Regions from separate parts of the Cellulomonas dongxiuzhuiae genome, predicted to be linked through region 1. Evidence: riboswitches for the same ligand, from Rfam matches in the RefSeq annotation. Region 1 holds a riboswitch; each other region holds the start of a gene.

Region 1 (9,947 bases):
CCGGACCGGCGTGGACACGGTCGCGCTCGCCCTGGTGGGGCGGTCGCGCCGGCACGCGGCGACCCTCGCCGTCGCGGGCGGCTCGCGACCGTCATCAGCCGGGTGAAGGCCGAGGTCACCGGCCGCGCGTACGCCGGCGGCGAGCACGCGACCGTCGAGCTGTGACGACGACGCCCCCGCACCGGACCGGTGCGGGGGCGTGCGTCGGACCGGGCGGGGTCAGACCAGGCGCTTCGCCGGCGACGCCTTGGCGGTCTCGGCCGGGTCGGCCACGACGACGTCACCGAGGACCTCGTCGATGCGCGCGAGCACCTCGGCGGGGAGCTCGACGCCCGCGGCCTTGGCGTTGTCGTGCACCTGCTCGGGACGCGACGCGCCGATGATCGCCGCGGACACGTTGTCGTTGGCCAGCACCCACGCGATCGCGAGCTGCGCCATCGTGAGCCCGAGCTCGTCGGCGACGGGGCGCAGGCCCTGGACCCGCTCGAGGACGTCGTCGCGCAGGAACGACTTGATCATGTTCGCCCCGCCCTTCTCGTCCGTCGCGCGGGAGCCCGCGGGCAGCGGGGCGCCCGGCGCGTACTTGCCCGTGAGCACGCCCTGCGCGATGGGGGACCACACGATCTGCGAGACGCCGAGCTCGCGGGAGGTCGGGACGACCTCGGGCTCGATGACGCGCCACAGCATCGAGTACTGCGGCTGGTTCGAGACGAGCTGCACGCCCAGGTCCTTCGCGAGCGCGTGGCCCGCGCGGATCTGGTCGGCGGTCCACTCGCTGACGCCGATGTAGAGCGCCTTGCCCTGGCGGACGACGTCGGCGAACGCCTGCATCGTCTCCTCGAGGGGCGTCTCGTGGTCGTAGCGGTGCGCCTGGTACAGGTCGACGTAGTCCGTGCGCAGGCGCTTGAGCGACCCGTCGATGGACTCGCGGATGTGCTTGCGCGACAGGCCCGTGTCGTTGGGGCCCTTCGGCCCGGTGGGCCAGAAGACCTTGGTGAGGATCTCGAGCGACTCGCGCCGCTCGCCGACGAGCGCGTCGCCGAGGACCGACTCGGCGACGGTGTTGGCGTAGACGTCCGCGGTGTCGAACGTCGTGATGCCGACGTCGAGCGCGGCGCGCACGCAGGCCGTCGCCGTGTCGTTCTCGACCTGGGACCCGTGGGTCAGCCAGTTGCCGTAGGTGAGCTCGGAGATCTTGAGGCCGGAGTTGCCGAGGAAGCGAAAGTGCATGCAGGCAGCCTCTCACCCGATCGGGTCAGCCAGCGCGGGCGCCGCCCCGTGCGTCCGGTACGCACGGTTCGTCCCTCTGGTGGACACAGGTGCGCGTTGCACAGGTCGCTGCGCTACCGTCCCCGCCATGCGATCCCGACGACGTCTCGCTGCGGTCCCCCTCCTGCTGCTCGCGCTCGCCGCGTGCTCCGACGGCACCACCCCGCCCGACGGCGCGGACGCCCCGGAGGAGAACCTCTCCCCACCCCCGGTCACGGGCGAGGGCAAGGGTGCGACCGAGCTGCCCCCCGTGGCGGACCAGAGCGCCGCGCTCGAGGCCGCCGGCGGGGCCGTCCAGGCGCTCGCGGCCGAGATCGCCGGCGGTGCGACCGAGACGGCGCAGGTCGCCGAGACCACAGCCGGTCCGCACCTGCTGCGCGTCGCGTGCACGTCGAGCGACGGTGCACCCGTCACCGTCACGGTGGCCGCCGGGGGCAACGACCTCACGTCGTACCAGGCGCCGTGCATCCCGATGATCGAGGGCGGCTCGACCATGGCCGACAGCGACGCGTTCGAGGTGCCCGGCGGCCCCGTCGACGTGAGCGTGGTCGCGGCGTCCGACTCGACGGTGGCCGTCGGCCTGGTCCCGGCCGGCTGACGCGCGCCCGCCGCGACGCGCGTCAGTCCCGCACCGCGTCAGCCCCCGGGCCGCGTCAGCGCGCGAGCGTGGCCAGCGCCTGCGCGAGGTCGTCGCGCAGGTCCTCGACGTCCTCGAGCCCGACCGACAGCCGGACCGTCGACTCGCCGATGCCGACGGTCGCCCGGCCCGCGGGGCCGAGCTTGCGGTGCGTCGTCGTCGCCGGGTGCGTGACGATCGACTTGGCGTCGCCCAGGTTGTTCGAGATGTCGACGACCCGCAGCGCGTCGAGGACGCCGAACGTGGCCGTCTTCGCCGCCTCGGCCGCCGCGTCGCCCGCCACGGCGAGGTCGAACGTGACGACCGTGCCGCCGCCGGTCTGCTGCGCGCGCGCCAGGTCGTGCTGCGGGTGGGACTCGAGGAACGGGTAGCGGACCTGCGCGACCTGCGGCTGCTCCTCGAGCCACCGTGCCAGCGTCAGGGCCGACGCCGCCTGGTGGCGCACCCGCACGCTCAGGGTCTCCAGGCCCTTGAGCAGCACCCACGCGTTGAACGGGGACAGCGAGGGGCCGGTGTTGCGCAGCAGCGTCTGGACGGGCCCGCGCACGTACTGCGACGACCCGAGGATCGCCCCGCCGAGCACCCGGCCCTGGCCGTCGATGTGCTTGGTCGCCGAGTACACGACCACGTCGGCGCCGTGGTCGAGCGGGCGGGAGAACACGGGTGTGGCGAAGACGTTGTCGACGACGACGGTCGCTCCGGCGGCGTGCGCGAGACGGCTCACGTGCGCGATGTCGACCAGGTCCTGCATGGGGTTGGACGGCGTCTCGAAGAACACGACGTCCGCGGGCGTCGCGAGCGCCTGCTCCCACTGCTCGGGCACGTGCCCGTCGACGTAGTCGGTCCGCACGCCCCACTTGGCGAGGATCTCGTCGAAGATCACGACCGACGACCCGAACAGCGCGCGGGCAGCGACGATCCGCGACCCGGAGCGGACGAGCGCCGCGAGCGACGTGAACACCGCAGACATCCCGGTCGCGGTCGCGTAGCAGGCCTCGGCGCCCTCGAGCAGGCGCAGCCGCTCCTCGAAGCTCGTGACGGTGGGGTTGCCGTACCGCGAGTACAGGAAGCGGTCGACGTCACCGGCGAAGCCCGCCTCCGCCTGCGCAGCCGTGGCGTAGGTGTAGCCCTGCGTGAGGAAGACCGCCTCGGACATCTCGCCGAACTCGCTGCGCACGAGGCCGCCGCGCACCGCGAGCGTGTCGGGCCGCAGCGTGCCGCGGTCCAGGCGGTGGTCGTCCCAGTCGCCGGGGCCGGGCGGGGGGGTGCTCACGGCTGGACCCACGGCAGGCCGTCGGCGCGCCAGCCGGTGTGGCCGCGGTGGCCGTCCGGGCCCGTCGCGCCCTCGAAGCCGTCGAGGACGTTGTACGCCGGGCCGTAGCCCGCGGCCGTCGCCGCCTGGGCCGCGCCGATGGAGCGCTGGCCCGACCGGCACAGGAACACGACGGGGCGTCCGTCGCCCGGGGTGACGCCCGTGGCCGCGACCTGGTCGACGAACCGCGGGTTCGGCTGCCCGGACGGGTAGGACACCCACTCGACGAGCGCCGCCTGACGTCCCAGCCGACGCAGGTCGGGCACGCCGACGTAGCGCCACTCGGCGTCGGTGCGCACGTCGACGAGCACGGCGTCGTCGCGCTCGGCGAGCAGGTCCCAGGCCTCGGTCGGCGTGATGTCCCCGGCGTAACCGGGTGCGGGGCGTGGCTGCACGCTCATGGTCCTCCCATCGTCTCTGGCGGTAGCACCCTCGACCACGGTCTCCCGTGCGGGTTGCTGCGGCGTCGTCGAGCCAGATCTCTCGGCCGCTCTGGATGGTCGGGCGAGATGCTACGCCACGCCCGTCACCGCCGGGCAGCGCGTCTCACGCGGGGAACCGCCGTGCGGGTCGGCGCGGACGCGTGCCAGGGTGGTGCGCGATGGATGCCCCCGAGGACCTCGTGCTGCGACCCGTGACCATGGCCGACGTGCCCGCGCTGACGCGCCTGCTGCACGCCGCGTACGCCGACCTCGCGGCCGACGGCCTCAACTTCACCGGGGCGTCCCAGGACGAGGCCACGACCGCCCGCCGGAGCCTGCGGGTGGGTGCCTGCTGGGTGCTGGCCGACCCGGCCGGGGGCCTCGTCGGGACGGTGACCGCGTCCAGCCCGCCGGGCCGCGGGATCAGGTCGCTCACCGGGCTCGCGCTCGAGCCCGACCGCGTGTGGCTCAACCAGCTCGCCGTGCACCCGGACGCGCGCGGGCACGGGCTCGCGACGCGGCTCTGGACGACCGTGCGCACGTGGTCGCTCGAGCGCGGCATGCGGTCCGTGGGGCTGGACACGGCGGTGCCCGCGACCGGGCTGCGTGCCATGTACCGCCGGTGGGGCTTCGTCGACGCCGACACCGTGCAGTGGCCCGGCAAGACCTACCGCAGCGTGGTCATGGTGCGCGATCTCGCCCCACCCCGCCGCACCTGAATGCACAGCATGCGAGACGCACCGTCTCGGATGCTGGGAGGAACGTCGTGTCGGCGTTGACACGCGCACGTCGGGACGCGGATCCTCGACCCAGGTCATGAGCGCCAGCGTCAAGCCCCGGCTCGCTGGCCGGCAACCCTCCTCCGCGGCGGGGTGCCCCGGGTGACGACCTGGCCGCGCGCCGTTCGGTGCCGGCAAGCGCGGGACCTCCTGGGGGTCCCCGGACCGTTCCGGAGGAGCACCATGACGTCCGTCACCGAGCTGTTCGCCTGTGCCGACGAGGTCACGGGCACCTCGACCGCGACCCCGGCCGCGCCCCGCGAGGAGGCACCCCTGCTGGCCGTCGTCGGCGCGTCCACCACCGTGCCGCTCGTCGACGGCACCAGCCGCACCTACGCCAACCTCGACTGCGCCGCGAGCGCGCCGGCGCTCGAGGCCGTCACCGCGCGCATCAGCGAGGTGCTGCCGCTCTACGCGTCCGTGCACCGCGGTGCCGGGTACCTCTCGCAGGTCTCGACGGCGCTGTACGAGACGTCGCGCGACACGATCGCCCGGTTCGTCGGTGCCCGCCCGGACGACGTCGCCGTCATCACGCGCAACACGACCGACTCGCTCAACCTCCTCGCGGGCGTCGTGCCCGCCGGCGGGGCCGTGCTCGTCCTCGACGTCGAGCACCACGCCAACCTGCTGCCGTGGGTGCAGCGCAGCGGCGGGGCGCACGCGGGGACGGGGCGTATCGCCACGATCCTGCCGCTCGAGCCGACCGTCGCCGCGACGCTCGACGCCCTGCGCGCCGAGCTCGCCCGGCGCTCGTACGTGCTGCTCACGCTCACGGGCGCGTCCAACGTGACGGGCGAGGCGCTGCCCCTGGACCGCGTGGTCGAGATCGCCCACGCCGCCGGTGCGCGCGTGGCCGTCGACGGCGCGCAGCTGGTGCCGCACCGCGGCTTCTCGCTCGCGGCGAGCGGCGTGGACTACGTCGCGTTCTCGGGGCACAAGACGTACGCCCCGTTCGGCGCGGGCGCGCTGGTGGGCCGCCGGGACTGGCTCGACACGGGCACGCCGTACCTCGCAGGGGGCGGTGCGGTGCGCGACGTGCGGGCCGACCGGACGGTCTGGCAGCCGGCGCCGGCACGGCACGAGGCCGGGTCGCCCAACGTCCTGGGGGCCATCGCCCTCGCGCAGGCGTGCGACACGCTCGCGGCCCTGCCGGCCGGTGCGCTCGAGGCCCACGAGCAGGCGCTCCGCACGCGCCTGGTCGCCGGGCTCGACGCCCTCGACGGGGTCCGCGTCGCGCGGATCTGGCCGGACTCGGTCGACCCGGTCGGGGTCGTGACGTTCGTCGTGGGCGACCTCAACCCGGGCCTCGTCGCCGCGTACCTGTCCGCCGAGCACGGCATCGGCGTGCGCGACGGGCGGTTCTGCGCCCACCCGCTGCTCGCGCACCTCGGGGCGTCGAACGGCGCCGTGCGGGCGTCCGTCGGGGTCGGCACGACGGCCGAGCACGTCGACCGGCTCCTCGCTGCGCTCGCGGACCTGCTGCGGCGCGGCGCGCAGGCCGAGTACGAGGTCGTCGACGGCTGCTGGTCGGTCGTGGACGACACGCGCCCGCTCATCGAGGTCGCGGGCCTGGACCACCTGGCGGCCACGGCGGCCGCCGCGTGCGGCCCGGCCCTCGACGACTGACCCGGCCCGGCGGTGGTGGAATGGGCCGGTGCTGCACGAACTGACCCTCGAGGGTCATGGTGTCCGGCTGGTCCCGCTCGCGGTCGAGCACGCGGAGGCGCTGGCGCGGTTCGTCGACGACCGCGTGTGGGCCGGCATGACGTCGGCCACGCCGCGCGGTGCGGCCGCGCTGCGCGACGTCGTCTCGACCGCGCTGGCGACGCCCGGCCGGTACGCCTTCGCCGTGATCGTCGACGGCGAGGTCGTGGGGTCGACGTCCTGCTACGACGTCGACCTGACGATGGGGCGCCTGGAGATCGGGCACACCTACTACGACCCCCGCGTGTGGGGCACGCACGTGAACCCCGCGTGCAAGCTGCTGCTCATGTCCCACGCGTACGGGACGTGGGGCGTCGCGCGCGTCGCCTACCGGGTGGAGGCGCGCAACGCGCGGTCGATCGCGGCCGTCACCAAGCTCGGCGCGCGCCCCGAGGGCCGGTTGCGCGGGCACCGCGTCGCGGCGGACGGCACGCGTCAGGACTCGCTGTACTTCTCGGTCCTCGCCGACGAGTGGCCCGACGTCCGGGCCAGGCTCGAGGCGCGCCTGGCCGGGGGTGCGGTGGCCGATGAGCGCACGTCGGTGCTGCTGATCGGCGGGCGGTCGGGGGTCGGCAAGTCGACCGTGGCGGCGGCCGTCCACGACCTGCTCGTCGGGCGCGACGTGCCGCACGCCGTCGTCGAGGGCGACGCGCTCGACCTCGCGCACCCGACGCCCTGGGAGCACGGCGTCGCCGCGGCCAACCTCGCGGACGTGTGGCGCCGGTACCGGTCGCTGGGCCACCGGCGGCTGGTCTACACCAACACGGTGTCGGTCCTGGAGGCCGACGTCCTCGCGGCCGCCGTGGGGGACCAGCCGCACGTGACGTCCGTGCTGCTCACGGCCTCGGACGGCGTCGCGCGCGAGCGGCTGCGGCGGCGCGAGCAGGGCGAGTCCTACGACGCGCACGTGACGCGCTCGGACGCGGCGGCGGGCCGGCTCGAGGCCGCGGCGGGCGACGACGTGCACCGGGTGCCGACCGACGGCCGCACCCCGGGGGAGATCGCCGCGGAGGTCGTGGCGCTCGCGGGGTGGTGAACGGCGCCGAATGCCGTCGTCAGGCGGTCGGCGGCTCGTAGGGCGCGGACGTCGTCCACGCGAGACGCCGGGGCTTGCGGACCTCGAACAGCATGGCGTGCCAGAACCCGTCGGCCGCGTCGTCCTCGACGACCGCACCGTCGGGCAACGTGACCCGGTACCGGGTCAGGCCACCGCCGCGGCCGACCTCGATCCGCCCCTCGACGGCTGCGGCAGCGACGGCCCTCACGGTGTCGACGCTCGAGCTGTTGCGGGGGAGGTCCCAGCCGGGGGACCCACCGATCGACAGGTGCAGACCCTCCGCGCCGTGCCACAGGTCGACTTCCACCGCACCGTCCGCGTGCGGGTAGATGCCGAGCCCCTCGGTCCCCGGGTCGACGGGCTCGGGACCGTCGACCTGGGCGACCTCCCCGTGGCGCGTCCGCCACTCCTCGACGAGCAGGTGGAGGGCCGTCGTGGTGGCGTCTGCCGGGACCGGGCCGTGGGGGCGAGGCATCGCCGCAGCATGGCAGACCGGCGGGTTGCTGCACGGCACGGTGACCCTTGGTGGGGGCGGCGGCGTCAGACGTACGGCGTGCTGGTGCTGTGCCACCGGGTCCGCCAAGGGCCCCGGTCCTCGAGGATCAGACGTCGCCAGATGCTGGTATCGGTCGTGTCGGTCAGGACGGTGCCGTCCGGCAGGGTGACCCGGTAGCACCGGACCCACCAGGCGCCGGTGCCGACCTCGATCTCGCCGGCGATCGCCATGTCGGCGACCGCGCGGACGACGGCGACGCCCTCACGCGTCCGCGGCAGCGTCCAGCCGTCGAGAGCGGCGACCGACACCACGAGGCGGTCGCGCCGGTGCGTCACAGCGACCGAGTACGCGCCGTCGGCGTACGGGTGAAGGGTCGTGCTCTCCGACCCGTCGCCGTCGACGTCGGGACCGTCGACGTCGGCCGCCCCGGCGAGCCGCGTCGCCCACTCCCGCGCGAGCAGACGGAGCGCGGTCGTGACGTCGTCGGCCGGCAGCGGTGTCGGGACGCGTCGCACGCCGGCATCCTCGCACCTGCACGCCCCTGGCGGGCCCCGCCGAGGCCGGCGGGCGTCAGTCGTCGACGACGAGGCCGACGTGCTGTGCGAGCAGGGGTGCGAGGTCCAGCAGCTGGTCGCGCGTGACCTTCGCGCCGCCCAGCCCGCCGACGCCCTCAAGGACCCGCAGCCGTGCGCCGCGCAGGTCGCACTCGACGAGGCGAGCCTGCGTCGTGTCGAGGCGGCGCACGTCGCAGTCGACGACGACGAGCCGCTTGACGCGCGCGTGGCTCAGGTCGAGGTCACCGAGGGTCACGTTCTCCAGCCGCAGCTCCTCGACGCTCGACTCGCGCAGGTCGAGGTAGTCGATCTTGCCGCCGGTCACGGTCACGCGCGTCCACGTCGAGGCGAACGCGGTGAACGCGCCGACGCGCAGGTCGGTGAGCGTCGCGTCGCGCCACGTCGACGACGGTGCCCGCAGGGCGCCCGCGCGCACCGCGGTCCACGACGTGTCGAGGACGCGCGCGCCGTCGAGCACCGTCCCGTCGAGGTCGCAGTCGTCCACCTCGCACTCCAGGATGCGTGCGCGCGACGCGTCCCGGCCGCTCAGGTCGAGCCCCGCGAACCGCATGGCGTCGAGGTCGGCGTCGGGCTCGAGGTCGTAGGCGTCACCGCTCAGCATCCCCCGAGCCTGCCACGCCCCCGACGGGGACCTGCCTCGGCACGTGCGGGGCCGTGCGGGATCGCCCTCCTCACGCCCCGGGGAGGGGTGTGACCGTGCCCGAGAGGTGGAGGCGGCCCGTGCGGGGGTGCCAGACCGCGAACTCGTGGCCGTCGTCGACCGGGGCGACGCGGACGTCCGGCGTCGCGGGCAGCAGCACGGGGGCCGCGAACTCCACCGACCACGTGAACGCGTCGCCCCGCGCGGCGCCCACGTCGGCGAGCGCGCGCGACGCCGTGTACATGCCGTGCGCGATGGCGCGCGGGAACCCGAGCGCTCGTGCCGTGAGCGGTGACAGGTGGATCGGGTTGCGGTCGCCCGACACGGCCGCGTAGCGCCGGCCCACGTCGGCGGGCAGCTCCCAGCGGCCCGTGCGCACGGGCGGCGTGAAGGCCGGCCGCACGGAGTCGTCACGAGCCTCGTCGCGCGCGTCAGCCAGGCGCACGCCCTTCGCGAGGTACGTCGAGACGCCCCGCCACGCGAGGTCCCCGCCCGACGCGACCTCGGTGACCAGGTCGACCTGCGTGCCGGCGCGGTGGGGTCGCAGGTCCCGCGCCCAGGCGCGGACACCGAGCCGGTCGCCGAGCGTCAGCGTCCGGCGCTGCTCGACGCGGTTGGCGACGTGCACCATGCCCAGCAGCGGCAGCGGGAAGTCGGGCCGCACCATGAGCGCCATGGCCACCGGGAACGCGAGCACGTGCACGTACCCGGCGGGCAGCGCGTCCGTCGCGGCCTCGTGCAGCAGGTGCTGGTAGGCGGTCAGGTGGTCGGCCTGCGCGCGGACGTCGTCGACCACGTAGGTGACGTCCGGCAGCGCGCGCCCCGCGGACCGCGCGCCGCCGGTGACGCCGAGCCGGGCGGACGCGACGAGCCCGCGTCCGTACAGGCCGCCGAGGGACGGGACCCGCGGCAGGACGACCTGCGTGGCCGGCGAGGTCACCGGCCCACCATGTTCTGGCCGCACACGCGCAGCGTGCGTCCGACGACGCCACCGGCCGCGGGTGACGCGAGGAACGCGATCGCCTCGGCGACGTCCACGGGCAGACCACCCTGCTG
Region 2 (9,947 bases), 400 kb from region 1:
TCACGCGTCGAGGCCCGCATGACGGCGACGCACCTCGACGCGCCCGGCGCGCAGGACGCGGCCTGTCTGACCACGGGGACCCCCTACACGCCCGGCATGACCGAGTCGGACTGCAGGATCGGGTTCACCCGCTCCAGCGCGAACGAGCCGGTCAAGTCCGGGCAGACGCTGCCCACCTCCACCCTGACCGCCACGGCGGTCTGGGAGGCGGAGTGGACGTCCTCGGTGGACCCGACCCCGCGCGAGCTCGAGGTGCAGGACGTGACGACCACGGCCGAGGTCCCGGTCGGCGAGATCCAGTCCGCCGTCACGGGGTGATGCGCGGCCGGCTGACGATGTCGAAAGCCTGGCCGACGTGGTGGAAAACGACCCACCGCTCGCCGTCCGGGCCGAGCTCGACCGTGTCTGTCGCGACCGTTGGACACGATGTCGCCTCGGGGTTCCCCGCGGTGCTGCCGAGCACCTAGCCGCCAGCCGCCACTCCCACGCATCCCCCAACCGCTTCCGCACCGCCTCCCCACCGACCTCCTCCACGTACCCCCGCGGCCCCACAACCACGAGTAGCACCCGCGCCCGCGACAGCCCCGTGTAGAGCGTCGTACGCGCCCGCGCCGCGTCCCGGACCCCGTTGACGGCCAGCACGACGACGGTCCGCTCCAGCCCTTAACCCGAGGACGTGCCCGTAGAACAAGTACTTGCCGGCGAAGAACCCGTCCCAGTACTCCTGGTAGCCAGCGAGCCCGACGGTCTCGATCTGCATGGGATGCCGCCGCCCCGAGGTGAGCAGGGCGATCTGCCCCGGCTCCCAGCCCTCGTCGAGCAGCGCCTGGACGACGTCGTCCAGCAACACCGACAGCCTCCTCGGTGGGGACGTCGACAACGCGCACCGGCGAGCCCGGCCACCCGCGTGGTCGGGTGACGCCCTCGTGCAGAGCGCCGCAGAGCTGGGCGATCTGCTTGGTGGAGCGCAGGTTCTCGTCGAACTCGATGACGGTGAGCTCGACGGGCGCGGTTACGGAGCGGCGGAACACCCGCTGGCCGTCGTCGGAGAGAACACCGCGAGGCGGCCGACGTCGGGGTCGCGCAGGCAGCGCAGCAGTGCGGGCCCCCATCGTCGCCGAAGTGCTGGACCTCGTCGACGACGACCGTATCGAACAGGTCGGCCTGGGGGCGTCGCGCGGCGAGGTCGCCGAGCTCGCGCGGCAGGCGCTCCTCCCAGTCGGTCGGGTCGGCATCGTTACCCGGCACCGCGCCCCACCGCACCGGCAGCTCGTGGAATAGGCAGACGTACGCGGGCCGTTACCGCACCGGCCACGTCACGGTCGTCCGCTCCAGGTACCGCGCCAGGCCGCGCGAGTAGCACATGAGCACGACGCGCTCCCCGCCCGGGCCCGTCGATGCGCGTGCTCGAGGGCGAGCCACGTCTTGCCCGTGCCCGCCCCTCCGACGACGTGCACCCGCGGCACCGCGTCGAGGAACCGCATGGCGTGCGCCTGCTCGCGCGTCAGCCGGTCGAGGTGGTCCTCGTACTCGGCAGCGACCGCGAGGGTCTCCGCCTGGGACGGGAACCCACCGGTCAACCACTCGACCAGCGCCTCGGCGGCCGGCTCGTCGAGGGGCGCGTGACCGGCCCCGTGCTCGTCGATCGCCCGGCGCACGAGGTGGACAGCGCTCCCGCCGTCGGCGACGTCCGCCCGGTCGAGCAGCATCGTCCGGGGCAGCTCCGGCGCGTCCCAGTCCCCCGGCAGGTAGGTGTGCGGCAAGGCGACGAGATGCGCAGTCCGGGTGAGCGCCGCTGCCAGGCCCTGCCGGCGCAGCAACGCGAGCAGGGTGTGCTTGGCGTCCTGCACCTGCCGGACCGGGTTGAGGGGGTGGCGCCCGGCACCGGACCCCTGCCACCACTGACCGTCGGTCCGGGTGACGTGCCCGCCCTTCACCTCGATCGCGGCGACACCCAGCCCCGGCCACACGACGAGCAGGTCGATCTCACGTTCCTTGGGACCGTCCTGCAGCGCGGTGCCCGCGAGGAGCACGGCGTCGTCCGGCAGGTGGTCGCGCAGCGCCTCCCAGACGGTCTGCTCGGCACCACCGTCCTCGGGGAACGCGGGGTGCTCGGGGTAGGTGCGCGCCACGGTCGTGACCTCCTCGGTTGGGTGTCCCTCTTCAGCATCGACACCCCACGGTGCGTGCTGGAGGGCCCGTCCGGTCGACGTGCCGACGTCGGTCGTCAGCGATGCCCGGGTCGCGCGTGGCCAGGCACAGACGCGGCTCACCGCGGAGGCCTCCCCGAGGGACGGCACCGAGGCCGGCCTGGCGCCTCAACCGAGGTCCGCAGCGCCGGCTCGGTCGTCTCAGACTTCGCCGCCCGCCCCCGCGACCTGCTCCGCGATCCGCCCCACCGCATCGAGCAGGAACTGCTTAGGCGCGTAGTCCGGCAGCGCCGCCTGCAGCCCCGCGAGCGCCTCGCCCTTGGGGACCCCCCGGTGCCTGATCGCGTACACCGCAGCGACGGCGGACGTGCGCGAGCGCCCCTCCATGCAGTGCAGCGCCACCGTCTGCCCCTCGGCGCGCAGGTCGGCGATCGTGTCGGCGGCATCGATCAGCACGGCGTCCACGTCGGCGTTGACGCCGTCCTCGTCGAACAGCCAGAACTCGACGTGCTCCCGGGACGTCTGGCGCCGACCGATCCGGCACATCGAGACGACCGTGGTGACGTCGTCGGGCAGGTGGACGAGGCCGTCGAGGGACGCGAGCACGACGCCCTCGTCGTGCGGGTGCGTGACGAGGGTGCGGACGCCGGAACCGGTGATCCGCAGGGCCGTCGGCCAGCCACGGCTGTCGGGTTGTCCGCCGGTGGCGGCGAGCGCCGCCAGCTCCACGAGCCCACGGCTGTCCATGCCTGGCCAGCCGTGCAGGATCCGCCGCCAACGGGCTGGCACGGCCGTCCCGCCCGCCGCGGCGCCGACGAGGGCACCGGCGATGGCGGCGACGGTGTCGGTGTCCTTGCCGCCGCGGACCGCGCGCTCGAGCACGTCGACGAGCCCGTCGCCGTGGTGGATCGCGGACCACGCGCCCTGCAGCGCCTGCACCACCCAGCCGTTCTTCGGGAAGTCCCGCGGCTGGGACGCCTCCGCCTCGGCGATGACCGCCGCCCATCGCTCGCGGCGCGACGCCGGCAGATGCGGGAGCTGACCGACCAGGTCGATCTCACCGGTGCGGATCGCGTGCCGGATCGCCATCGACCACAGGACGCACGCGTCACCGGCGTCGGGGTCGCCGTGGGTGAGGTCGGAGACGGCGCGGGCTGCGTTCGCGAGCGCGCGCTCGGTGCCGTCGTCGAGGTACCCAAGCGCGACCGGGCCGGTGCGCATGAGGGTCCCGTTGCCGCCGGAGCTGCGCGGGGCGTCGGCGAACCGTGCCGCAGCCGCCTGGCGCGCCGCCTCAGCGATCGGCACGTGCAGGGAGCCCAGGAGCGCGCTCGTCTGCACCCCGACGTCCTTGGCGTCCTGCGCCCAGGACGCCCACGCCGCGACAATGCTGTCCAGCGACGCCTCGTCGTCGAGCGACCCACCATCGGCCAGCACCTGCGCGATCGGGATCGCCATGGACGTGTCGTCCGTCCACTCCCCCGGCTCCCAGTCGAACCCGCCGCCGCCCTTCATCGCGACGGGCGCGTCGTCCGGCAGCGGCGGACCGAACTCGTATCCCGCCCCCAACGCGTCACCGGCGGCGGAACCGAGGAGGGCACCGACTGCGCGGTCGATCTGGACCGGGGTGAGGTTGAGCATCGGACTCCTGGGCATCGAGCGCGGCGTCAGGCGACGTCACGCGGTGTGCGGAACGCCTGGCGACGTCACGCGGTGTGCAGAACGCCTGGCGACGTCCCTCCAGTGCATCGGCCGTCCGAACCCCTATGTGAACTCAGGTGGGCCACGGAGGGGGTGAAGCTCGAGGTCGTCAGCCGCGGACGGCGACCGTACCTCGGACCAGAACGAGATCACCCGAGGTCCAGGAGGTTGCCTACGCCATGAGGTCTGCCCAGCGGACCGCGTCCTCCGCCACGACGAGGACCCGGCCGTCGCTGGCCGCCCACTCGCTGATGTTCCCGCGTCGTCGCTTCGTGTTCCGAACCACCGGCGTTCCCGAGGCCATCAAGCGGGCAGTGTCGTCCGGCCCGAACCAGGTGAACCCGCAGGAGCCACCACAGCCGCACGGGTCCCAGGCTACGGGCGCGCCAACCTGCAGAAGGGCACGCGCCTGCGCTTCACTGATGCTGCTCCTGCTAGGCCGCCACCGCGTCCCTTCCGGGTCGGTCACGCCGTCGGGCTCCGGCTCGCTGACCGTCGGCTGCCGGGCGCGACGGCGTTCACCGTGATGCCGTGGTCTGCGAGCTTGAGCGCCGGGACCTGCACAGCGGGCCCAGGCCGCCCTTGGCGGCGCAGTAGGCCGCGGAGCCGACCTCGGCGCGTGCTCGGGCACGCTGGTGATGGCCACGATCCGCCCGCCGGTGCCCTGGCGGACCATGTGCCGCGCGGCCGCCTGCAGTCACACGAACGCACCGTCGAGGTCCACGGACAGCACGTGCCGCCACTCCTGCCAGGTGCTGTCGACCCGTCCGGGCCGGGCACCGCGCCCGGCCCGGACGGATGTCGTCACTGGTCGCCGATCTTCTTGTCCGCCGCCGACTGCGCCTTGTCGAGCTGCTCGTCGTGCTTGCCGCCAGTGGCAGACGACGCCGCGTCGGACCCCTTCTCCAGGGCCGCGTCGCTCCCCTGCTCGCCCTTCTCGCCCTGCGCCGCGTCGGACGCCTTGCCCTTGAGGTCGTCGATGCCCATGCGTGTTCCCCCTCGGTCCTGCGGAGGGCCTGCCCGGCACCCGGGGCGACGAGCGGGCCGCACCGGGCGCCCCGGCGCCGTTCCATCCTGCGTCGGCCCAGCGGCGCCCGCACCCGCACCGCGGCATCCGGACGAGCACCGGCGCCTGCCGGGGCGCCAAGCCGACCTGCACATCACGACGCGGCGATCAGCGGGACATCTCGTGAGTCGACGGCCATCAGCTTTCCTCCACTGGGGCAGAGCGATCTCGTAGCCGAGTCCCTGCAGGGCTCGGACGTGATCGATCCCGTCGTCGTGGCTGCCCGGCAGGTCCCAGGGCGACACGAGCCGGCCGGTCGCGTCGGCCTCGTAGATCACCGTGGATCCTCCAGCGTCGCGCTGATGTGCCAGGACGAGCACCCAGTCGATCGGAGCGTCCGCTACCCGGCGCAGCCGGTAGGGCGGGTCGAGGTGGTAGAGCGTGGCCGTGTGCGGGGGGACGAGGTCAGCGCCCTCGGCGTCCGCCTGGGGCTGCAGCATGGCGACGAGCCACGCCACCCGCGTACCCGGTCGGCGCGTCGTCGCTCGCACGCAGGGGGTCCAGTGCTCGCGGGACGTGACGGCGACGTACCGTTCGCCGACGCGCACGACCCCGAAGTCGTACATCCACACCGTCGGGTCGCCGGTACGAAGGTGCCTCACGAACGGCTTCGGGTCGTGCAGCCACCAGCTCGCCCGCTCACCCGAGGGATCGACGAGCTGGATGCGATGCGGACCGACCCGCGTCAGCCGCCACGGGGTCCCGTCAGCCCGGACAGCGCGGGCGACGAGGTCGGGCTGGACGACGTGCCCGGGAGCGTCGGAGACGCACGCGAGGTGGGTGGGGTCGTCGAGGTGAAGATCAGGCACGGGGTACTCCGTCAGGTCGAGCATCTTCCCGTGCCGGCGGCGCGGGCGGATCTTCCTCCGGGGGCACCGTGCGCTCAGCGCGGTTGCCAGTCGGCCAGCCGGAGGGCTTGAGGCCGAGCTTCGTGATCGGGAGAGAGCCTAGGACCGGCGGCTGACATGTGGGTCGTCGGTGTCATCGGCGTGGCGCTGGAAGTCGACCGCTCTGGCTGCCGGCACGTGCGCGCACAACTTGTTCGCGCAGGCAGCCGACGCCCGCGAGGACTTGTTCGCTTCGGGCCGCTCCGGTGGCGCGGTGGCGTCCATTGACCATCCTGCGGAGGACCGTGAGATCGACGTCGTCATGACGTGGTCCGACGGGTGGAGGATTGACGAGGTCGGCCCAGCCGCTGCACCGACCTCATGAGCACGACCCCGATCCAGGCCCTGTTGACCACCCTTTGGGAGCGACGGGTCGCTGGCGGTTGTCCACAGACACGGATGACCCTCACCGCGTCATGCCCAGAACCGGTACTTTCCCGGCATGCCCACACGTGGATCAGGACGCCGCTACGTCACGGTTCCTGCGGTGATGCTGGCACTAGGGATGGCGTTGGCGGGGTGCTCCGACGGTGAGACCGCCCCTCCGATGACGTCGACGACGGCTCAGTCATCGACGCCTAGCCCTACGCCGACGCCAACACCGGAAGCGCCTCCAGCGCCGGAACGGCCGACGGATATGCAGTCCGCTGACTCCGAAGGTGCGGCAGCTGCGGCGAGCTACTTCATGCAGCTGTACCCGTACGTCCTCGCCACAGGCGATCTCGCCGAATGGGATGCCCTGTCGGCAACGACCTGCGAGTTCTGCTCCAATACCCGCGCGGAGGTAGAGAGGCTGCAAGCGGCGGGACAGCGGAGCGTCGGTGGTGTCACGGTGCTCTCGGCGACCGGACAGGACCTCGGTGCCAACGGCTGGTACAGGGCGACTCTCAGCGTGGCGATTACCCCCTCCGAGGACATCGATAAGGCGGGTGTCGTAGTCGACACGAACGACGGCGGCACGTACACGATCGACGTGGCGATGACGTGGTCTGACGGGTGGACCATCGACTCGGCCGGCATCGTCGAGACGCCTGTCGAATGACACGCGTCGTGCGTCGGAGAGATGTCCCCTTGGTGGCCCTGGTGGCTGCCTTGCTCGTCGCATACCCGACGGCCGCCGCCGCTGCGGATGACCGCTTCAACGGCCTCATGGAGACCGACCACGTGAAGATGACCGTCGATCGATCTGAGGAGGTTGCCAGGCTGAGTCGAGGCGTTCTACCGGAACTCCGCCTCGTCGACTATCAGCGTGCGCCGTACTGCCGTGAGGCGGCAGGCATGTGGGTCAAGGGCCTCGACGACGGCACCTGCGCACCTGGCGCCGACCTGGCGCAGACCGCCGTGCAGTGCGAAGTCGGTGACACCCTCGTGATGCCGATGTGGATGCGCACGCGCGTCACCCCGGCCTCGCCATGGGGCCCGTGGGACGACATCGACGCCGGGGGCTGCGGCGTCGATCTGTTGCCCGTCCTAACCGAGGCCGACTTCCGACTGCTCCCCCTGCCCGCCCCCACCTTCACCTTGCAACCCGACCGCGGCTGGGTCCTGATCAACATCGAGACCATCGTCTCCACCGACCCCACCCCGGTCACCCTGCGCACCGAGCTCCTCGGCTACGGCATCACCGTGGAGGCCACCCCCACCCGCTGGACCTACGACTTCGGCGACGGCCACACCCTGACCACCCGCTCACCGGGCCACCCCTACCCGAACCACGACGTCTTCCACGAGTACGAGAACCCCGGCACCACCACCATCACCCTGAACGCCGAATGGACCGGCCGCTACCAGATCGACGGCTCACCCATCTGGCGCGACATCAACGGCACCGCCAACACCACCACCACCTCCCCACCCTTCACCGTCGAAGAACGCACCAGCCGCCTCGTCGCCGACCTGTGCACCGACAGACCCAAGCCACCGGACTGCTGAGGCCCGTGGCCGCGGTCGAGCAGGCCACCGAGCTGCGCCCCGATGTCGCCTCATGGACGTGCGCATACCCGTAGTCGGCGGCATCGACGGCACCGCGGTCCACTGGGAGGGATGCGTTCGCGATCGTGTTATCCATCCATAAGCCCTGATCGGTGGATAGGATCGCTGCGTGCACACCGCTGCCGACACCGGTCACCACGGAGCGACGGACCGCTCGTGGCCGGCGCTCGCATGGGAGGAGCGACCGTGGCGGTCCACCCTGCCGGCCGACCTGCTCTCGCCGTCCGCGCGTGACGCCCTCCGGCAGCCCTACCGAGCAGCGGTCACACTCCCGATCGCCGACCTCGACGTGCGCCTCCCGCGCACGGCCGCAGCCGCCGCCGAGGACGCGTCAGCAGCGATCCGAGACTTCGACGCCGAGTCCGCCGGCGACGTCGTCCCGTTCGCTGCCATCCTGCTGCGGTCCGAGTCCGCGTCCAGCTCCCAGATCGAGAACTTGACGTCCGGCGCGAAGCAGATCGCCCTCGCAGAGCTCGGCGAGGACACCCGCCGGAACGCCATGCAGGTCGTCGGGAACGTCCACGCCATGCAGGCGGCGATCGCGCTGTCGCAGACGATCGACGGCCAGGCGATCCTCGCGATGCACCGCGCGTTGCTCGAGGGCTCCGACCCCGCGACGGCCGGCCACTGGCGTACCGAGCAGGTGTGGGTCGGTGGCACCGGTTACTCACCTCACGGCGCCGCATTCGTCGCCCCGCACCCCGACCGCGTCCCCGCCGCGATCGACGACCTCGTCGCCTTCGCCGACCGCGACGACATCCCACCGCTCGTGCACGCCGCCCTCACGCACGCGCAGTTCGAGACGATCCACCCGTTCCCCGACGGCAACGGCCGCACCGGTCGTGCCCTGATCCACGCCCTCCTGCGACGCCGGGGCCTGACGAGGTCCGTCACCGTTCCCGTCTCCGCCGGCCTGCTCGTCGACACGTCCGCGTACTTCGACGCGCTGACCGCCTACCGCGCGGGCGAGCCCGCCGCGATCGTCCTCGAGCTCGCTCGCGCCGCGCACGACGCCGTGGCGAACGGCCGCATCCTCCTGGCAGACCTGCGAGCGGCGCGCGACGAGTGGCGAACCGGGATCCGGGCGCGTTCGGACTCGTCCGCGTGGCCCCTGGTCGACCTCGTCCTGCACCAGCCGGTCATCAACACCGCCACCGTCCAGCGTGAGCTCGGCATCTCGCACACCAACGCGATGCGAGCCATCGAGCGGCTCGTGGCGGCAGGTGCGCTGACGGAGGTCGGCGGCCGACGCCGCTCGGTGCTGTGGCAGTCGACGCAGGTGCTGACCGCCCTGGACGGGTTCGCCGCGCGGGCCGGGAGGCGAGCGTGGCAGCGCCCGTGAGCGTCGTCGCCACGGGACGAGTCGGCTGACGCCCCTGCCACGGGCGGGGGCCCGGATCTCCACGAACGCACGCGACTGCGGGAGGTCGGGCTGATCACCGAGCACCATGCTGCGGCGCCTCCCGCCGTGCGCCCGCGTGGCGTCGAACCTGTGGACGACGCCCCCGCGTGCCCTGATTCGTCCGATACGTTCCCCTGCCATGGGGCACCTGCGGCTGAGCACGGACGAGCTGATCGCCGTCGGCACCGACCTGCGCACGGTGGCGAGCGAGTTCCAGGACGCCAACGCGACGAGCGACGCCGTCGCCGAAGCCGTCGGCCATACGGGCCTGGCCGCCAGGGTCCGGGACTTCGCGCACGGCTGGGACGGCCACCGCGCCGAGATGCTCGAGGAGATCGCCCGCCTCGCCGACGCGTGCACCGGCATCGGCGACAACTTCGAGCGCATCGACACCGAGTTCGCCGCCGCGCTGCGCGGTGACGCGTGAGCCGGCCGTACTCCTGGTACCCGCTGGCCTCCAGCGACCCCGTCCCCGGCGACCCGGCCGTCGTCCGCGCCGGTGGCGACCACTACCGCCAGGTCGCCGCCGCCATCGGCGACGCCGAGCGGGTCCTGCGCGCACTGGTCGACGCCCAGGACGCGGTCTCGGAGGCGGTCGACGCGATCCGCGATCGCACCCACGCCGTCGCCGACCGCATCCGCCGGGCGCACGCCAGGTACGACGCCGCCGGTGACGCCCTCGTGCGGTACTCGATCCAGCTCGACCTCGCCCAGACCGAGTCGCTCGACGCCCTGCACACGGCCCGGTCCGC
Region 3 (9,947 bases), 850 kb from region 1:
CGGGACGAGGTAGTGGTAGTTCGTGTCGAACCACTTGGTCATCTCGAGCGGCAGGTCGTCGCCGCGGCCGCGGGCCACCGTCGAGTAGCCGGCCAGGTCGAGGCGGCCGTCGGCGTCCTGCAGGTCGGCGAAGCGTGCCGGGACCGCGCCGACGAGCGCCGTGGCGTCGAGGACCTGGTCGTAGAAGGAGAAGGCGCTGGGGATGGCGGGGACGTCCGTCGCCAGGCCGAGCTCGGCGAGGCGCGTGCGCGTGCGTCGGCGCAGGTCGGCGGCGACGGCCTCGACCTCGTCCGCGGACGTGCGGCCGGCCCAGAACGCCTCGAGGGCCTTCTTGAGCTCGCGGCGCGGGCCGATCCGGGGGTAGCCGAGGACGGAGCCGGCGGGGAAGGCCGGGATCGCCGGCGCGCTGGGGGTGGTGTCGGTCATGACAGGTTTCCTCGCGGTGTCGTCGTCGTGGTCGCGCCGGCGGTGCTGCCGTCGGACGCGGTGAGGTCGTGGGGGGTGACGGCGCTGCGGCGGCCGCCGACGAGGTCGGCGCCCTCGAGCAGGTCGAGCGCGGCCTCGTGCTTGTTGAACGTGTAGACGTGGACGCCCGGCGCGCCGCCGTCGAGGACGCGGTTGACGAGGTCGACGCCCGCCCGGGTACCGCGACGGTGCCGCTCGGCGGGGTCGTCGGTCGCGCTCAGCAGGTCGAGCAGACGGCCCGGGACGGGGACTCCGGTGAGCTCCTGCACCCGGGCGAGGCGCGCGGGGTCGGTGGTCGGGATGATGCCGGGGACGATGGGGATCGTCACCCCGGCCTCGCGCGCCTCGGCGACCAGGCCCAGGTACGCCTCGGCGTCGAAGAAGACCTGCGAGATGGCGAAGTCGGCACCGGCCTCCTGCTTGGCCAGCAGCGCCTGGACGTCCTGCGCCCGGGTGCCGCCGGTGGCGTGGTTGCCGCGCGGGAACGCCGCGACCGCGACGGACAGGGGCCGGACCCGGGCGCGGACGGCCTGTGCGGCGCTGCGGCCGCACCGCCGCTTCTCGATGTCGCGCAGCAGCTCGACGAGCTCTGCCGCGGTGTCGACGCCGTCGGGGTGCGGACGCCAGTCGGGCTCGCCCGCGGGCGGGTCGCCGCGCAGGGCGAGGAACGAGCGCACGCCCTCGTCGAGGAACTCCTCGACGATCGCCGTGACCTCGTCCCGCGACGTCCCGACGCACGTCAGGTGCGCGATCGGGTTGAGCGAGGTCTCGCGCAGCAGCCGGCGGACGAGCGCGCGCGTGGTCTGGCGGGTGCGTCCCGAGGCGCCGTAGGTGACGGACACGAAGTCCGGCTCCACGGTCTCGAGCTCGCGGACCGTCGCCCACAGGCGGGGCGCCGCGTCGGGGTTGCGCGGGGGGAACAGCTCGAAGGAGACGGTCGGGCGGTCCAGCGCGCCGGCCTGCTCGGCGCGTCGACCCGTGGCGCGGGCGGGCCGCTCGGCCGGCGTGTCCTGCGCGGCGGGCGCGGTCTCGATCTCGGCCACGACGCTCATCGCGCCGCGGGGCTGGTCGTCGGGCGGGCGGTCCCGCACGAGGGGTCGGTGGCACAGGGGCGCACGTTCATCGTCACTCCATCGTTCCTGGCGGAAGCACCCACACCCTCGCGAGGAGGGGGGTTGCTGCGGCGTCGTCGAGCCAGGTCTCTCAGCCGCTCTGGATGGTCGCCGAGGATCGTAGCCCCGCTGCCCGGATGGCGGACAGGTCCTCCCGACAGGTGAGACGCAGTGTCCGATCAGTGGGCAGGCGGGTGGCCCGCGTTCACGCCGACGACGAGAGGCCGCGTCGACGGCACGCCGCGGCGACCTCCTCGTGCTGCTCCCGGGGAGGTCAGCGACGGCGGCGGCGCAGGAGCGTCGCGGACTCCCGCGACGTGCGCTGGTGCGGCAGGCCGAACCACGACGAGGTGGGCGCGGCGACCGGGACGCGCAGCAGCCCGTCCTGGACGGCCTCCAGGACGAAGGGGTCCGGGTCGCCGGGAGACAGCCACGCCGCGTGCGCCGCGCGCACGGCGTCGTGCCGTCCGTCGTGCTCCGCGTGGTCGGTCATGACGGCACCCTAGCCCGCGGGTGCCTGTCTGCCGAGGCCTGGGCGGCGGTATCACTCCGCAGGAGTAGCCGCGACCGGTGCGCTCGCCGCGTCCCACCGACGAGCGACGACGCAGTCGGCCAGGTGGTCGTCGACCACGCCGCACGCCTGCATGGCGGCGTACGCGGTCGTGGGACCGACGAACCGGAAGCCGAGGCTCTTGAGCTCCTTCGCGAGCGCCGCCGACTCCGGCGTGCGGCCCGGGACGTCGGACCAGGTCAGCGGCCTGGGCCGAGGCGGCGGTGCGGACGACCACAGCACCGCGTCGAGCGTGCGACCCGACGCGTGGAGCGCCAGCAGCGCGCGGGCGTTGGCGATCGTCGCCTCCGCCTTGGCGCGGTTCCGCACGATGCGGTCGTCCGACAGGAGCCGCGCGATGTCGTCCTCGCCGTAGGACGCCACCACCCGGGGGTCGAAGTCCGCGAACGCCTCACGGAACGCGGGCCGCTTGCGCAGGATCGTGATCCACGCGAGCCCCGACTGGAACGCCTCCAGCGAGATCCGCTCGTACAGGGCGTGCTCGTCGTGCACGGGCACACCCCACTCGTCGTCGTGGTACGCCGCGTAGAGCGGGTCGGAGCCGCCGAAGCACCGGAACGGCGCGGGGGTCGTGGTCATGGCCCGAGTCTGGCGCGGCCCGCCGACACCTGCGGCCGCACAGCCCGCGGCCTGTGGACGAACCCCCCCCGCGGTCGGGGGCTGTGGTGGGCTCGGTGCGCGACCAGCCGGTCAGAACAGCGGCCACGGCACAGGAGACGTCCCACCGGCGGGCGCGGGGAACCGGCCGGTCCGCAGCAGCCGGTCGCACCGCTCCCCGAGCGCCTCGACCTCCGGCCCGCTGAGCAGCGCGGACAGCTGCTCACCGAGTCCACCGTCCACCCCCGACCGCACGCGCTGCACGCCGGCCCTCTCGTCGGCGTGGAGCTCGGCGCCCACCCAGCCCCAGAGGACCGTCCGCAGCTTGGGCTCGGTGTGGAACGTGACGCCGTGGTCCACGCCGTACCGGTGCCCGTTCGTCATGGGGAGCACGTGGCCGCCCTTGCGGTCGGCGTTGTTCACCAGCACGTCGAGCACCGCCATGCGGCGCAGCGCGGCGGAGTCCTCGTGGACCACCGCCACCGGGCGGCCCTGGGCGTCGGTGCCCTCGAGCACCGTGCACCAGCCCTGCGCCGGGACGGCCGACGTCGCCACGACGTCGACGGGGTCCTGCTGCGGGTCGGGCTCCTGCCACAGCTGCACCATGCCGGGGCCCAGCGGCCCGTCCCGCAACCACGTGCGCGGCACGACGTCCCAGCCGAGCGTCTGCGAGACCAGGTAGGCCGCGACCTCACGCCGTGCCAGCGTGCCGTCCGGGAAGTCCCACAGCGGCTGCTCGCCCGCCACCGGCTTGTAGACGACGGTGACGTCACCGATCGTGCCGACGAACGTCGCGTTGGACGCGGCGGTGAGACGACCGACGATCCGCAGCTCGTCGCCGTCCCCGTCGTCGCCGCCCGGGGTCACGCCCCGTCAGGCGATCCGCAGACGTGGCCGTCAGGGTCGATCGGCTCCCCGCACCGGCTGCACGTCGGCCGCCCGGCGTCCACGACGCCCCGGATCCGCTGGACGAAGGCCCGGGCGGTGCCCACCGGCATCCGGACCAGCAGCACCTCGCGGGGCCCGTCGTCGTCCGGGTCGGGCAGCACGCCCGGCTCGTCCGGCGTCTCCTCGAGCGGGAACGCCTCGACGACCACCTGGAGCGTGCGCGGGTCCCAGCCGAGGCGCATCGTCCCGGTGCGGAACAACGCGTCCACCGGCGGGTCGATCGGGTCGTCGTCGACCAGCTCGGGCGGGGTCTCCCGCGGGACGGCGACGGGGTGGGACCCGTCGGTCGCGAGGTCGTCGAGCAGCTCCTCGATGCGGTCGGCGAGCATCGCGGACTGCTGCTTCTCCAGCACGACGCTCGAGGACCGTGCGCCCATGCGGACCTGCAGGTAGAACGTGCGCTCGCCGGGGCGGCCCACGGTGCCCACGACGACGCGGTCCGGCCAGTCGAACTCGTGGACGAGAGCGGTCATGCGTCGAGTGTACGAAGGGTCATGCGGTCCCACCGGTCGCGTCGTGCCCGGCGCCGCCGCCGAGCGGCGCGTCGTCCGCCGGTCGCGCCCCAGCGAGCCACGCGAGGTCGCCACCCTGGGTGTTCAGGGCGATCACGTGCGGTCGCAGGGGCCCGTAGCGGACCAGCGAGACCGACGCGGGGCCGACGTCGAGCCGCTGGAACAGGTCCAGGTGCATGCCGAGCGCGTCGGCCAGGACCGCCTTGATCACGTCGCCGTGGCTCACCGCGGCCCAGACGGCCCCGGGGCCGTGGCGCTCCTCGAACACGGCGTCGTGCCGCCGCACCGCCGCCACGGCCCGGGCCTGCACGGCCGCCAGCGACTCGCCCCCGGGGAAGGTCACGGCCGCGGGGTACGCCTGGACCGTCGACCACAGGGCCTCGCGCGCCAGCTCGGCCAGGGACCGGCCCTGCCAGGCCCCGTAGTCGCACTCGGTCAGTCCGTCGTCGACCGTCAGGCCCGGTGCGCTGCCCTGCCGCGCACGCAGCAGCTCCGACGTCTCGCGGCACCGCTCCAGCGGGCTCGTGACCACGCCGACCAGCGGCACCACGGCCAGACGCTCGGCGGTGCGCTCGGCCTGCCCGCGTCCGACGTCGTCGAGGCGCACCCCGGCGGCGCGCCCCGCCAGGACGCCCTGGACGTTGGCGTCGGTGCGGCCGTGGCGGACGAGCAGGACGGTGGCCATGCCCGCAGCCTAGGCAGCCGCACGGCGGGTCCCCGCCGTGCCGTCACCCGGCGTCGTCAGCCGAGCGCCGCCAGCGCCTTGCGGATCCGCGTCGGCGACACCGGCACCGGCGTGCCCAGCTGCTGCGCGAACAGGCTGACGCGCAGCTCCTCCAGCAGCCAGCGGACGTCGTCGAGCGCGGCGTCGCGGGCCGGGTCGGGCGACGCGGTCGCGGCGCGCTCGCGGGCCGCGGTGTAGAGCTGCTCGACGTCGTGCACCTGCCACGCGAGGTCCGCGTCGCGGGTCGGGTTGTCCGCCGCCTTGGCCAGCCGGTGCTGCGCCGCGCGCAGGTAGCGGACCAGCTGCGGCAGCCGGTCCGCGCCGACGTCCGCCACGAACCCGTCGTGCACGAGCGTCGCGGCCTGCTCGCGGACGTCCTGCGCCGTGGCCAGCAGCGCGAGGCTGCTGGTCCCGCGCACGTCGCCGTCGAGCTCGCGCCACGCCGTCAGGACACCGACGAGGTCCCCGACGACGCGGTGCACGTCGTCCTCGAGGGCGTCGCGCACCGCGCCGCGCAGGGCGGCGTACGCGTCGGCGTCGCGGACGTCGCGCGGCGTGCGTCCCTGCAGGTGGCGGGCCATGAGCCGGTCGATGGCCGCGAGCTGCACGTCGGTGACGAGGGCGTCCGTGGTGGGGTACGGCGACGCAGCCAGGGCGAGCGCCTGCCTGCCGCTCCACCGGCTCGTCACGCGCGGGGTGGCGAGGCCCGCGTCGAGCAGCAGCAGGCGCCGCAGGCCGCGCCGGGCGGCGGCCTGCGCCACGGCACCGTCGGCGAGCACACGCAGGGCGACGGTCGCGCGGGGCCCCGTGCCCTCCTCGACGAGGGTCGGGTAGGCGCGCACGACGCCGCCCGCGGAGGTCACCGCCTCGATCACGTCGGGCAGCGGACCGGGCAGGTCCGGCCAGGTCGTCAGTCCGGTGCGCTCGAGGTCGGGGGTCGCGTCCGATCGCTCTCTCGCGCCCGGGGTGGGGGTGCCCCTGCGGGGGGCGCCGGCGGAGCCGGACTGCTCTCTCGCGCCCTGGGGGGAGGTGCCCTGGGGGGAGGTGGCCTCGAGGGGGGCTGGTGGGGTGGGAGCGGGCTGGGTGGGGAGGCCGGCCTGGGTGGCCGCCTCCTCCATGGCGGCGCGCACGGCCGTGCGCACGGCGGACGCGACCGCGTCCTGCGCGCGGTCCGCGAGCCGGCGCTGCAGCGCGAGCAGGTCCTTGCCCTCGTCGACGACGCCGCCACGGTCCCCGACGATGCGGAACGTCATGCGCAGGTGCGCAGGCAGGCGGTCCTCGTCGACGGCGTCGGCGGGCATCTCGACGTCGCGCAGCGCCCGGACGGCGCGCGCGAACATCTCGCGGAACGACGGCGCCGCGTCGGCGGCGCGCACGGTGTCGGCCCACGACGCCGCGTGCTCGGCGAGCCACCCGTCCACGGCGCGGGCGACGTCCGGTGCCGGCACGAGCTGCACCCGCACGGGCTTGGGCAGGGCGCGGATCGTCGCGGTCAGCAGCTCGGCGCGCATGCCCGGGACCATCCAGTCGAAGCCCTCGGGCCGCACGCGCGGCAGCTGGGAGATCGGGATGTGGACCGTGACGCCGTCGGCCTCGGTGCCGGGCTCGAACTGGTAGGTCAGCGGGAACGACAGCTCGCCCTGCGGCCAGCGCGACGGGAACGCGCTCTCGTCGATCTCGGCCGCGTCGTCGCCCACCAGGAGCTCGCGCGTGAACGACAGCAGGTCCGGGTCGGCACGCTTCGCGGACTTCCACCAGGTGTCGAAGTGGCGTGCGGACACGACCTCGGGCGGGATGCGTGCGTCGTAGAAGTCGAACAGCGCGTCGTCGTCGACGACGAGGTCGCGGCGGCGCGCGCGGGCCTCGAGCGCCTCGGCCTCGTCGAGCAGGCGGCGGTTCTCGTGAAAGAACGTGTGGTGCGTCGTCCACTCGCCCTGCACCAGCGCGTGCCGGATGAACAGCTCGCGCGCCTGCTCGGGGTCGACCTTGGCCAGCAGCGACCGGCGCTGCGCCACGACGGGCACGCCGAAGAGCAGCACCTTCTCGTTGACCGTCGCCGCGCCCTGCCGCGTCGACCACGCGGGCTCGGAGTAGGTGCGCTTCACGAGGTGCGCGGCGGCCTCCTCGACCCAGTCGGGGTCGACGCGCGCGACGTCGCGCGCCCACAGCCGGGACGTCTCGACGAGCTCGGCGGCCATGACCCACGACGGCGGGCGGCGGGCCAGGCCCGACCCGGGGAAGATCGCGAAGCGCGCGCCGCGCGCCCCCAGGTACTCGTTGCGGGCGCGCGCGTCGGGCTTGCGGGGCTTGCCGTCGCGGCCCTTGGGCGGGTTGCCGGCGGCGACGTCGGTGACGATCTGCATGCCGATCTGCGAGAGCAGGCCGGGCAGGATCGCGCGGTGGATCGCGTCGCCGTCCCACGTCCAGCGCGTCTGGACGGCGTCCGGGGCGGTGCCGGCGGTCGCGTCCTGCGTCGGCGCGCCGGTGGGGACGTGCCGCCCGCCGTCGCGCCGGCCGTCGCGCCCGTGCCCGTCGGCCGCGGGGGCGTCGGACGACGTGGGCGTGGGTGCGCCCTTGGCGTCGACGCCGAGGCCCTTGGCCATCTCGCGCAGCTGCGTGACGACGTCCTGCCACTCGCGCACGCGCAGGTGGTGCAGGTGCTCGGCCTTGCACATGCGCCGGAACGCGGACCCGGACAGCTCGCGCTGCCGCTCGCGCAGGTACGTCCACAGGTTGAGGTAGGACAGCAGGTCCGACGACGGGTCGGCGAACCGCCGGTGCAGCGCGTCGGCCGCCTCGCGCGACTCGGCCGGCCGCTCGCGCGGGTCCTGGATGGACAGCGCGGCGGCGATGACGAGCACCTCGCGCGCGACACCGCGACGGCCCGCCTCGACGACCATGCGCGCGAGGCGCGGGTCGATCGGCAGCTGCGCCAGCGCCCGTCCGGTCTCGGTCAGGCGCGCGCGGCCGTGCACCTCCTCGAGCGCGTGGAGCTCGGTGAGCAGCGCGACGCCGTCGCGCACCGAGCGCACGTCCGGCGGGTCGACGAACGGGAAGTCCACGACCTCGTCCGGGGACGTCACGACGCCGACCGCGATCATCTGCAGGATCACCGACGCGAGCGACGTCCGCAGGATCTCCGGCTCGGTGTACAGCGGCCGGGACTCGAAGTCCTCCTGCGAGTACAGCCGGATCGCGATGCCCGGGGCCACGCGCCCCGACCGGCCCGACCGCTGGTTGGCCGACGCCTGCGAGATCGGCTCGATCGGCAGGCGCTGCACCTTCGTCGCCTTGGAGAACCGCGAGATCCGCGCGGTGCCGGGGTCGACGACGTACCGCACGCCCGGCACCGTCAGCGACGTCTCGGCGACGTTGGTCGCGAGGATGACGCGGCGGCGGGTGTGCGCCTCGAAGACGCGGCGCTGCTCGGCGGCCGACAGCCGCGCGTACAGCGGCACGATGTCGACGCCGTTCGGGTGCTTCGGGTCCACGCGCGGCCCGAGCGACCCGCGCAGCGCGTCCTCCGCGTCACGGATCTCCCGTTCGCCGGACAGGAACACGAGGATGTCGCCCGGCCCCTCGCCCATGAGCTCGTCGACGGCCTCGGTGATGCCGGTGACCATGTCGCGGTCCGGGCCGTCCTCGGGGGACAGCGGCTGGTAGCGGATCTCGACCGGGTAGGTGCGGCCGCTGACCTCGACGACCGGGGCCGGGACGCCGTCGGGGTGCTCCGCGGTGGGCGGGCCGGCGAAGTGCCGCGCGAACCGGTCCGAGTCGATCGTCGCCGACGTGATGACGAGCTTGAGGTCCGGCCGCTGCGGCAGCAGCCGCGTGAGGTACCCGAGGATGAAGTCGATGTTGAGGCTGCGCTCGTGCGCCTCGTCGATGATGAGCGTGTCGTACATCCGCAGCATCGGGTCGCGCTGGATCTGCGCCAGCAGGATGCCGTCGGTCATCACCTTGACCAGGGTCGAGTCGGACGACTCGTCGGTGAACCGCACCTGGTACCCGACGACGCCGCCGAGGGGCACGCCCAGCTCGTCCGCGATGCGCTCGGCGACCGTGCGCGCCGCGATCCGGCGGGGCTGCGTGTGGCCGATCTGGCCAGCGCGCCCACGGCCCAGCTCGAGGGCGATCTTCGGGATCTGCGTCGTCTTGCCGGACCCGGTCTCGCCCGCGACGACGATCACCTGGTGGTCGCGCAACGCCGCGGCGATCTCCTCGCGGCGGGCGGAGACGGGGAGCTGCTCGGGGTAGACGATCGGGGGGAGGGTGACCTGCGCGCGGGCCTGCGCGGCGCGGGTCAGGTGGGCGTCGTCGCGGCGGTGACGGCGACGGGTGGCGTCACGTGGCTGGTCCTCGCGCGGGTGGTCCCCCGGCTGGTCCTCTCGTCGTCGCGCCCCGCCTCGCCCGGACCGTCCGCCGCGGCGCCGGCCCCCGCCGCGCGCACCGTCACCGCCGCGCGCACCGTCACCGCCGCGCGCACCGTCACCACCGGCACCCTGGGCGGGTGCGGCGTCGGTGGGGGTGGGGTCGGACGTGCTCACGACCCACCATCCTCCCAGGCGGCGGGACGGGCTTCACGTCCATTCACCGTGGCGCCGGCTCCGAGCGGGCTTCCCGGTGCGGTCGCGGCGGCGGCTACGTCACCATGGCGTCCGTGAGCGCGATGCGGTGGGACGACGTCAGCGACCTGTTCGACCCCGACACCATGGGGACCCTGCCCGACGGCTGGGTCGACGGGACGACGGTCGCCGACTGGCAGGCGCTGTTCGACCTCGTCCGCACGGGCCCCTGGCCGTGGAGGTGCCTCGACGACCGCACCGAGATCGAGCTCCCGGCCGCCGCGGAGCTTCCCCTGCGGCCCGACGACGCCGCGACGGTCGTGCTCCACGTCGAGGTGGCACCCGACGCGTGGGTGGTCTTCTGGTTCCTCGGGCCCGGGAGGATCGACTTCGACCTCGACCTGCGCCTCCTGCAGGGTCAGGAGCGCCTCGACCGGTTCTGCGAGCTCCTCC

The links. A riboswitch is a leader RNA that binds a small molecule or an ion and turns the genes downstream of it on or off. The one in region 1 is predicted to bind S-adenosylmethionine.
Region 2: another riboswitch for S-adenosylmethionine. It lies ahead of KKR89_RS18425 (antitoxin); the one in region 1 lies ahead of KKR89_RS14680 (aminotransferase class V-fold PLP-dependent enzyme).
Region 3: another riboswitch for S-adenosylmethionine. It lies ahead of KKR89_RS00495 (methylenetetrahydrofolate reductase); the one in region 1 lies ahead of KKR89_RS14680 (aminotransferase class V-fold PLP-dependent enzyme).

The regions. Positions count from the first base shown of each region.
Region 1 is NZ_CP076023.1:3,239,886-3,249,832, reverse strand. Features, by position in the region: gene KKR89_RS14710 (hypothetical protein) at 1-106, shown strand, start outside; gene KKR89_RS14705 (aldo/keto reductase family protein) at 220-1,230, opposite strand; gene KKR89_RS14700 (hypothetical protein) at 1,358-1,867, shown strand; gene KKR89_RS14695 (O-succinylhomoserine sulfhydrylase) at 1,923-3,179, opposite strand; gene KKR89_RS14690 (rhodanese-like domain-containing protein) at 3,176-3,619, opposite strand; SAM riboswitch class I at 3,624-3,721, opposite strand; gene KKR89_RS14685 (GNAT family N-acetyltransferase) at 3,820-4,359, shown strand; SAM riboswitch class IV at 4,453-4,566, shown strand; gene KKR89_RS14680 (aminotransferase class V-fold PLP-dependent enzyme) at 4,603-6,045, shown strand; gene KKR89_RS18595 (GNAT family N-acetyltransferase) at 6,074-7,159, shown strand; gene KKR89_RS14665 (hypothetical protein) at 7,179-7,655, opposite strand; gene KKR89_RS14660 (hypothetical protein) at 7,721-8,191, opposite strand; gene KKR89_RS14655 (pentapeptide repeat-containing protein) at 8,247-8,852, opposite strand; gene KKR89_RS14650 (MaoC/PaaZ C-terminal domain-containing protein) at 8,923-9,831, opposite strand; gene KKR89_RS14645 (3-oxoacyl-ACP reductase) at 9,828-9,947, opposite strand, start outside.
Region 2 is NZ_CP076023.1:3,643,111-3,653,057, forward strand. Features, by position in the region: gene KKR89_RS16445 (hypothetical protein) at 19-318, shown strand; gene KKR89_RS18415 (hypothetical protein) at 1,123-1,281, shown strand; gene KKR89_RS18420 (NERD domain-containing protein) at 1,317-2,132, opposite strand; gene KKR89_RS16455 (ADP-ribosylglycohydrolase family protein) at 2,352-3,788, opposite strand; gene KKR89_RS18425 (antitoxin) at 4,653-5,747, opposite strand; SAM riboswitch class IV at 5,740-5,851, opposite strand; gene KKR89_RS16470 (DUF6318 family protein) at 6,349-6,843, shown strand; gene KKR89_RS16475 (hypothetical protein) at 6,876-7,733, shown strand; gene KKR89_RS16480 (Fic family protein) at 7,903-9,135, shown strand; gene KKR89_RS16485 (hypothetical protein) at 9,335-9,622, shown strand; gene KKR89_RS16490 (putative T7SS-secreted protein) at 9,619-9,947, shown strand, end outside.
Region 3 is NZ_CP076023.1:110,043-119,989, forward strand. Features, by position in the region: gene metE (5-methyltetrahydropteroyltriglutamate--homocysteine S-methyltransferase) at 1-426, opposite strand, end outside; gene KKR89_RS00495 (methylenetetrahydrofolate reductase) at 423-1,517, opposite strand; SAM riboswitch class I at 1,582-1,688, opposite strand; gene KKR89_RS00500 (hypothetical protein) at 1,852-2,070, opposite strand; gene KKR89_RS00505 (DNA-3-methyladenine glycosylase I) at 2,122-2,727, opposite strand; gene KKR89_RS00510 (SCO1664 family protein) at 2,839-3,612, opposite strand; gene KKR89_RS00515 (DUF3090 domain-containing protein) at 3,609-4,166, opposite strand; gene KKR89_RS00520 (MSMEG_4193 family putative phosphomutase) at 4,186-4,890, opposite strand; gene hrpA (ATP-dependent RNA helicase HrpA) at 4,947-9,476, opposite strand; gene KKR89_RS00530 (hypothetical protein) at 9,590-9,947, shown strand, end outside.